DNA from 2 places in the Sphingomonas sp. UYAg733 genome. Region 2 is predicted to be linked to the other one. Evidence: predicted binding sites of a transcription regulator. Region 2 holds the regulator's gene; the other holds the start of a gene.
What was found. Region 2 encodes LexA, which represses DNA repair genes until DNA is damaged. Its sites were predicted from a motif close to GTTCCNCNCTTGTTCT; they were not measured.
Positions count from the first base shown of each region.

Region 1: a site for LexA is predicted at 2,255-2,270, ahead of ACVWZA_RS00910 (MmcB family DNA repair protein). Genes of this name have one in related genera too.

Region 1 covers NZ_JBSRZE010000001.1:172,206-176,606, forward strand. The annotation lists gene hutU (urocanate hydratase) at 1-1,647, shown strand, start outside; gene ACVWZA_RS00910 (MmcB family DNA repair protein) at 1,719-2,165, opposite strand; gene ACVWZA_RS00915 (cell wall hydrolase) at 2,306-2,965, opposite strand; gene ACVWZA_RS00920 (DUF1491 family protein) at 3,123-3,464, opposite strand; gene ACVWZA_RS00925 (PaaI family thioesterase) at 3,461-3,925, opposite strand; gene ACVWZA_RS00930 (PTS sugar transporter subunit IIA) at 3,915-4,382, opposite strand.
Region 2 covers NZ_JBSRZE010000003.1:28,883-33,283, forward strand. The annotation lists gene ACVWZA_RS07530 (molybdopterin molybdotransferase MoeA) at 44-1,234, shown strand; gene lexA (transcriptional repressor LexA) at 1,291-1,956, shown strand; partial or broken gene ACVWZA_RS07540 (ComEC/Rec2 family competence protein) at 1,934-4,117, opposite strand; gene gltX (glutamate--tRNA ligase) at 4,154-4,401, shown strand, end outside.

The DNA of each region.
Region 1 (4,401 bases), on a different contig from region 2:
CGCCTCGACAATCAGCGTCATATCGTCGCTCCGACCGGCCCCGAGCTCAGCGCGAAAAGCTGGCTGACCGAGGCGCCATTGCGCATGCTAATGAACAATCTCGACCCCCAAGTGGCGGAGAATCCGCAGGAGCTGGTCGTTTATGGCGGCATCGGCCGCGCCGCGCGTGATTGGGAGAGTTTCGACCGGATCATCGAGGCGCTGCGCCGACTCGGCGACGAGGAAACATTGCTCGTCCAGTCGGGCAAGCCGGTCGGTGTGTTTCGCACTCACCGTGACGCACCACGCGTGCTGATCGCCAATTCGAACCTGGTGCCAAAATGGGCGACATGGGAGCATTTCCACGAACTCGATCGCGCCGGACTGATGATGTACGGCCAGATGACCGCGGGCAGCTGGATCTATATCGGCAGCCAGGGGATCGTGCAGGGCACCTACGAAACGTTCGTCGAAGCGGGCCGCCAGCATTATGGCGGCAACCTGTCGGGTCGCTGGGTCCTGACCGCGGGGCTCGGCGGCATGGGCGGCGCGCAGACGCTCGCCGCGACCATGGCGGGCGCGTCGTGCCTTGCGGTCGAATGCCAGCCGAGCCGGATCGAGATGCGGTTGCAGACCGGCTATCTCGATCGCATGACCGACAGCCTGGACGAGGCGCTGGAGATCGTCACCACCGCCAAATCGCCGATCTCGGTCGGGCTGCTCGGCAATGCGGCGGATATCTATCCGGAACTCGCGCGGCGTGGCGTTCGCCCCGACCTCGTCACCGACCAAACCTCGGCGCATGATCCGATCAACGGTTATCTGCCGCAGGGCTGGACGCTGGAACGCTGGATGGCGGAACGCGAGAGCGATCCCGGCGCGGTGGCGCGCGCCGCCAAGGCATCGATGGCGGTCCATGTCCGCGCGATGCTCGATTTCTGGAAAGTCGGCGTGCCGGTGGTCGATTATGGCAATAATATCCGCCAGGTCGCGCTCGACGAGGGCGTGACCGATGCCTTCGCCTTTCCCGGCTTCGTCCCGGCCTATATCCGCCCGCTCTTCTGCCGGGGTGTCGGGCCATTCCGCTGGGTCGCGCTATCGGGCGACCCCGAAGATATCTACAAGACCGATGCCAAGGTGAAGGAGCTATTGCCCGACAACACGCACCTCCATCGCTGGCTCGACATGGCGCGCGAGCGGATACACTTCCAAGGGCTACCGGCGCGGATCTGTTGGGTCGGGCTGGGCGATCGCCACCGGCTCGGCCTTGCCTTCAATGAGATGGTTGCATCGGGCGAACTGAAGGCGCCGATCGTGATTGGCCGCGATCATCTCGATTCAGGTTCGGTCGCCAGCCCCAACCGCGAAACCGAAGCGATGCGCGATGGGTCCGACGCGGTGTCGGATTGGCCGTTGCTCAACGCGCTTCTCAACGCCGCGAGCGGTGCGACTTGGGTGTCGCTGCATCACGGCGGCGGGGTCGGCATGGGATATTCGCAACATGCCGGCATGGTCATCGTCGCCGACGGCACGCCCGAAGCAGCGGTGCGGCTGGAGCGCGTGTTGTGGAACGACCCGGCGACCGGCGTGATGCGCCATGCCGATGCCGGTTATGACGACGCGATCGATTGCGCCCGCACAATGGGGCTGGACCTTCCGGGTCTCTAAAATCCTTTGCCGCCCGGGGTGTTTTGGGTCGAGCCGATAACCTTGGTGAATTCACGCGCCGCTATCTCGCGTCAGAGCATCGCCCCCGCCTCGGGGTCGATCACGCCGATCAGGCGCCGACCTGCGCGCCGCGCAAATGCCAGGGTGCAGCGTTTGCGCGTGGCGGCGGGCAGGGGATCGGTATGCGCCTCGCGCACGATCTCCGCATCGTAACGATCGGCGATGATGATTCCGGTGCGTTCGGGCAGAAAGGCCTCGCCATCAAGCAGCGTAGCGTCGAAGCCCGCGGGAATCGCCCAGTAGAAGCGGTCGCAACAGCCGAGATAATCGGTCCATTTGCCGTCGCCGAGCAAGTCGGCGCGCGATACTTTGACCTCGACGATGATGATCTGACCGCGCGAATCGATCGCCATCAGGTCAGCACGCCGACCACCGTCGAGCGGCACCTCCGCCATCGCGACCAGGTCGTGCCGCAACAGCATACGCACCGTCCCACGACACACGTCGCCGGCACACATTGGCGATCCCGGCGAATCGACACAGGGATCGGCCAAAATGGGATCGGCCAAAACAGAATCGGGAGAGCGCTGCAGCATCCTCTCGATCTAGAACAAGAGGCGAACGGAATAAAGCCCCAAGGGCATCAACCCGTTACGACTCAGCGATAGAAGACGTGGTTGCCGATCGACGCGACCTTGCTCATCCGCCAGCCCGGCGAGACGCGGCGAGCGTGGAAATACAGCGCGTTGGCCGCGGGGCTGTCCCAATGATCGGCCATGGCGACCTGCGCCACGGCGATTGCGGTGCGGAACTGCTTGTTGTTGGCGATCGCCGGAATATGACCGCCGCGCACGAACGAGAATTGTCCGCGCTGGGTTACGACCGAGCACACCGATTTCGGAAAACGTCCCGACTTGGTGCGGTTGAGGATAACCTCGGCAACCGCGAGCTGGCCGGTAAGCGATTCGCTCTTGGCCTCGAAATAGATCGCACTGGCCATGCAGTTCAGATCGCCCGGGATCGTCTCGGGCGCTTCCTGGTCGGCAACGGCGGCATCGAGGCTGGCATATTCGACGTCATCGGCCGTAACGACAGGAACTTCAGAATCGATAGCGGGCGTGGATTTGGTCGCGGGCAGCGGCTCAATGGCCGGAATCTGGGCCACCGAATTTTGGGCCGCAAGTGGAACGGATACGAGCGACGGTGCGTTTACCGTGCGATCCAGTTCAAAGGCGAAGCCCGGGGTGCTGGCGCCAATTAGTGCGGCGATCCCGAGTGACATCGCCGCGAGTGTTGCGGCGCGCTGAAAAAACGACATTCAATCTTCGAATTATGCGGTTGGTACGTGGCACGACCAGCTTGATATTCAAACTATCGCCCAGGCTGCCCCCCGACTGCGTAATCGAACGGATCGCACCCGCACCGACACAACGCATTTGACAGTAATCGGGCTATCTTTGTGCAGCGCAACAATGTCAATCGTCGAGGATCATTTCAGCGGCGAACCGTTCGGCAAACGGGATGTCCAGTTCTATCACCCACAGATCCGGGTCGCGTGATCGCCGGCGTAGCCAATATTGTGTGATGCTACCCGGCTGGTCAGCCTCTTCACGCGCGGATTCGATCAATTCGATCGCTCCTTCCCGCCCGATCCCGCGTTCTAGCGCGCGAGGATTTTGGCCGTTTTCCAGTGCGATGACTAGGATCGCGCCGGCCTGATCGTCGCCCCGTGCGAGCATCATGCCCATCCCGCCGGCATCATTCACCCGACGTAGCAACGCGCTGACCAGGATCCCGCTGGGGAGCCGCCCGCTCATACGCCGGGACGATATCCGGGCAGGCCGGCGAGCGCGACGCGCGAGCGCATGAAGGTACCTGTGCCGCGCGCCGCTTCCTCGCCATCGGCGTCGATCAGCCGCGCCTCGGCGACGAAGACACGGCGCTGACCGCTGACCCAGCGCCCTTCCGCAGTCACCGGCCCGGCCTTGAGCGGACGCGTGAACAGCAGGTTGAACGCCGTGGTGAGCAGGAAGCGGTCGGTGACGAGGCTGTTCGCGGCATAGAAGGCCGCGTCGTCGAGCATCTTGAAATAGCTCGTGCCATGCGCCGCGCCCGCGGCGTGATAATAACGCTCGTCGATCAGGAAATGGATTCTTGCCACGCCGCTTGCAGGAATTTCCAAGGTCGATTCGAACAGCTGATTTATCGGTGCCGCAGTATAAAGCGCCTCTAGCGCACGGAAATGCGCCTCGGCCCCGCTCGCGGCTTCAGGCGGCATCGCGCTCTTCGTCTTGTGTGAACAAGGCATAGAGCGCGTCGGTCGATGCGGCGCCGCGCAATTTGGCGACAAAACCCCCGTCGCGCAGCCGCCGGGATACACGCGCCAATGCCTTCAGGTGCGTCGCCCCCGCTTCGGGCGGCGAGAGCAGGACGAATACCAGGTCGATCGGCAAATCGTCGATCGCCTGAAATTCGACCGGCTGCGCCACGCGCACGAACAGGCCGACCACATGCGACAGTCCGGCAAGCTTGCCGTGCGGGATGGCGACGCCGCCCCCGAATCCGGTCGAACCCAGCTTCTCGCGCGCGGACAGCGCCTCGACGATTACCTTCGCATCAAGCGCATGATTTTCGGCAAGAATCCTCGCCGCCTGCTGCAGCAACGACTTCTTGGTTGCCGCCACCATTCCCTGGACCACGTCCTCGGGTAACAGCAAATCGCTGAAATCGTTCATCATTGTCCCTGAATCGCCC
Region 2 (4,401 bases):
GCATGGTGGACGCGGGCGCGGCCTGCCGGGTACATCACCGCCTGTGAACCCACCCGCTCTTCTTCCTCTCGCCGAGGCCCAGTCGCGGCTTTTCGCGCTCGCGCCCCGCGTTTCGAGTGAAACCGTAACGCTGCGCGCCGCCGCCAATCGCTGGGCGGCGGCCGACATCGTCGCTTTGCGGACTCAGCCCGCCGCCGATCTTTCGGCGATGGACGGTTATGCGATTCGCTACGCCGACCTGCCCGGCCCTTTCACCCTGATCGGCGAAAGTGCCGCCGGCCGGCCGTTCGCCGGGGCTGTCGGCGCGAAAGAAACCGCTCGCATCTTCACCGGTGCGGCGATGCCCGAGGGCGCGGATACGGTGATGATCCAGGAGGAAGTCGCGCACGACGGGAATATCGTGACACTGGCCGGCGAAGGTCCGCGCCGGCTCGGCGGCAATACACGCGGCAAAGGGCTCGACTTCGCAACTGGCGACATCCTCGTGGCGCGTGGCGAACGCCTCACACCGGCGCGCATCGCGGTTGCCGCGACCGGTGGGCATGGCGCACTTCACGTAAGCCGATCGATCCGCGTTGCGATCGTTGCGACCGGCGACGAATTGACCGCGCCCGGTGCGGCGATCGGTAGCGCGGGCCTTCCCGAATCCAATGGCGTGATGCTCGCCGCGATGCTCGACGACTTGCCGGTCGAGGTGGTCGATTTCGGCATCCTGCCCGACCGTCTCGACGTGATGACCGCGGCCCTGGCGCGCGTCGATGCGGATATCCTCGTCACCACCGGCGGCGCGTCGGTCGGCGATCATGATCTCGTTCGCCCCGCACTCGAGGCCGCGGGGGGCATTATCGATTTCTGGCGTGTCGCGCTGCGCCCGGGCAAGCCGATGATGGCGGGGCGGCTCCGCGAAGCGATCGTGCTCGGCCTCCCCGGCAACCCGGTTTCCGCCTTCGTCACCGCAACGCTGTTCCTGCGCCCATTGATCGCCGCAATGGCCGGCGCGGCCGATCCGCTGCCGCGCACGACGCCGGCGATGCTCGGCGAAGCGCTCGCCGCCAATGACCATCGTCACGATTATCTGCGCGCGGAAACCCGTGATGGCCGGGTTTTCGCCTCGACGATCCAGGACTCGTCGATGCTCCGCACACTCTCGCGCGCCGACTGCCTGATCCTCCGCGCGCCCCATGCGCCCGCCGCCGCGACGGGCGAAATCGTCGATACTCTGCGCATCGCTTGACAAGCACGAGGAACATTGCGAAAACGTTCCCAGTCTGTTCCGACGGAGGAATTCGGATGTTAACGCGCAAACAGCATGAGCTGATCTGCTTCATCAGTGATCGTCTCGCCGAAACCGGCGTGTCGCCTTCGTTCGAGGAAATGAAGGAGGCACTTGATCTCAAGTCGAAATCGGGCGTGCACCGCCTGATCAGCGCGCTCGAGGAACGCCAGTTCATTCGCCGCCTGCCCAATCGCGCCCGCGCATTGGAAGTGTTGAAAGTGCCGGAACGCGGCGATGTCGCGCGCAAGACGCCTGCTTCACCGGCCAATATCCGGGTCCTGCCCGAACCCGCCAACGACGTGATCGAGATCCCATTGCACGGCCGCATCGCCGCCGGTGTGCCGATCGAGGCGTTCGAGGGCAGTTCGATGCTCGCTGTTCCCGCTGCATTGCTCGGTGGCGGCGAACATTATGCGCTCGAAGTGTCGGGCGACTCGATGGTCGAGGCTGGCATCCTCGACGGCGACTATGCGCTGATCCGCCGCGCCGATACGGCGCGCGACGGAGAAATCGTCGTCGCCTTGATCGACGATAGCGAGGCGACGCTCAAATATTTCCGCCGCGAAGGGGCGATGGTCCGGCTCGACCCGGCGAACCGGGCTTATGACGCGCAGCGTTATTCCCCGGCGCAGGTCCGCGTTCAGGGTAAGCTCGCCGGCCTTTTGCGCCGTTACGATTAATTTCAGTGCCGGGCGTCCGCCACGGGTGGCGGTCACCCGGCTGGTAGACGGTGGCGACACTGCCGCTGGAAAGCGTGATCGCGACGCCGCCGGTCTGTGCCAGGGTCGGCCGGTCGAGCTTCAGCCAGCGCGGTGTACAAGCCATAGGCAGGCGCCGATCGCTGATCACGATGTCCGCCCCTTTGCACGCCGCGATCAGCTCGCCAGCCGGCACCAGATAGGCGCTGCGCGTGGCGAGGATGCGCCAGGTCCGGCCGCCGATACGCCGCTCGGTCAGGCACAGATCGCGATTGCACCGCGCGTCGGGCTGATCTGACAGCAATAGCGGTTCGCCGTCGACCCCGCTATTTTCGGTGAGCATGTCTGACGTATAATCACCGACCCGGTCACGCAGCAAAGCCAGCCCGCCATTTGTCGTACGGATCGCGACGTGACGCCCGTCGCCGGTGATCAGCAGATCGGGTGCCGGCGTCATCAACGCCCACAGGATTCCGGCCGCAAGCGGAACCAGCCCGAGCCGCCGCCATCTCGTGCGCCACAAGGCAATCCATAATCCACCCAGCACCATCAACGCATAGGAGCCCGCAGGCATGGCTGGTAGTGCCGCGACCGACCCGGGCAGTCCGGCGGTCGTCCGCGCCAGCCATAACAACAGGTTGAGCGAATGGTCGGTAAGCCACCATAAGGGTGCGCCGAGGCTGGCGGTATCGAGCAACAGCGCCAGCGCTTCCAACGGCATCACGACGAACGTGGTCCAGGGAATCGCGACGATATTGGCCAGTGCGCCGTAAAAACCGGCCTTGTGAAAGTGGAACAACGCGATCGGCATCAGTGAAAATTCCACCGCGAGCCCGGTCAGGATCAGCGATCCGAGCCCCCTGCCGACCCTGGCGATCCAGCGCTCGCCGCGCGGCGCGAACCAGGATTTCACGCGCGGATGTTCGTGCAGCGCGACGATCGCGGTGATCGCGGCGAAGGATAGCTGGAAGCTCGGCCCGGCAAGCGCTTCGGGCCAGAGCAACACCACGACCACCGCACCGGCCGCGACCAGCCGCAAGGTCATCGCCTCGCGTCCCATCGCTAGCGCGGCGAGCACGAGTAGGGCCGCGACGCAGGAGCGGATCGTCGGCACCTGCGATCCGGTGAGCAGGGTGTAGCCAATCGCCGCCGCGGCACCGGCTGCCGCGGCGATCAGCGGCAAGCGGAAACGAAGGGCAAGCCAGGGGCTCAGCGCCAACAGCCTGAGGACCACCAGCATTGTCGCCGCCACAACCGCTGTGATGTGCAGTCCGCTGACCGACAATAGATGCGCAAGGCCGGAACGGCGCATCGCCTCCGCATCTTCCTCGGCGATCGCGCCCTGGTCGCCGGTCGCGAGTGCGCTGGCGATCCCGCCCGCGCTGCCATCGACGTGGCTCTGGATATGGCGCGAGAGCCGATCGCGCAGGCCCGCGCCCGGCGCGTCGCCCGCTGCGATCACCGCAATCGGCGCGAAGCCACGTCCCGTGCCGCCGATCCCGTCGAACCAGGCAACGCGGGCATAATCATAGGCCCCCGGCACCGCGGGTTGGGGCGGTGGCATCAACCGCGCTTTCAACCGGATCGTCGCGCCGCGCGTGAGCGCCGCGGGTACATCGTCCTCGGCCAGGTTTACGCGCACATGCTCCGGCAGCCTGGTCGGTTTTCGATCCGTCGGCTGATCGATCACCCGGATTGGCGCCAGCCGCAGCCGGACCAGTTCGCGCGCCGCCAGCGGTTCGATCGTCTCGACCCGTGCCTCGAACGCGACGATCGCTGGCCGCGTAAGCACGATCCCGGCGGCATCGCTCGCGCGCCACCACACCAGTGCGAGACCGAGCGCCATGGCCAGCGCACCGACGCCGACCGCCCTGCCCGCCCTGCCGCCGCATCCAACCGCAAGCGCCAGAAACGCCACCGCGCTCGCCACCAGTAATGCGGCGCGCCATGCCAGAGGATCGGGCAGTATCAGCCACGCCGTCACGCCAGCACCGACCGCTACCGGAAACCATAATATCAGCTGGTCGCGCTCAGCTTCGAGCCAGCGTTCTAGCGCATCGCGAATGACGGACACACGCCATCCCTGACCGATTTGAAGCGGCCAAGGTCGCGTGCTAGGGGCGTGGGCGGCTGAACTGGCCATCTGATCCAAGTCTGAAAGGATGCGCGCTTGAGCGCAATTGCTGATGCCACCACCCCGGGTATATCGGGGGGCATTTCGACGACAAAACCGGTCGTTACCCGTTTTGCACCGTCGCCGACCGGTTTCCTGCATATCGGCGGGGCGCGCACCGCATTGTTCAACTGGTTGTTTGCCAAGGCGAATGGCGGCAAATTCCTGCTGCGCATCGAAGATACCGATCGCGCGCGTTCGACTCAGCCGGCGATCGATGCGATTCTCGATTCGATGACCTGGCTTGACCTGAA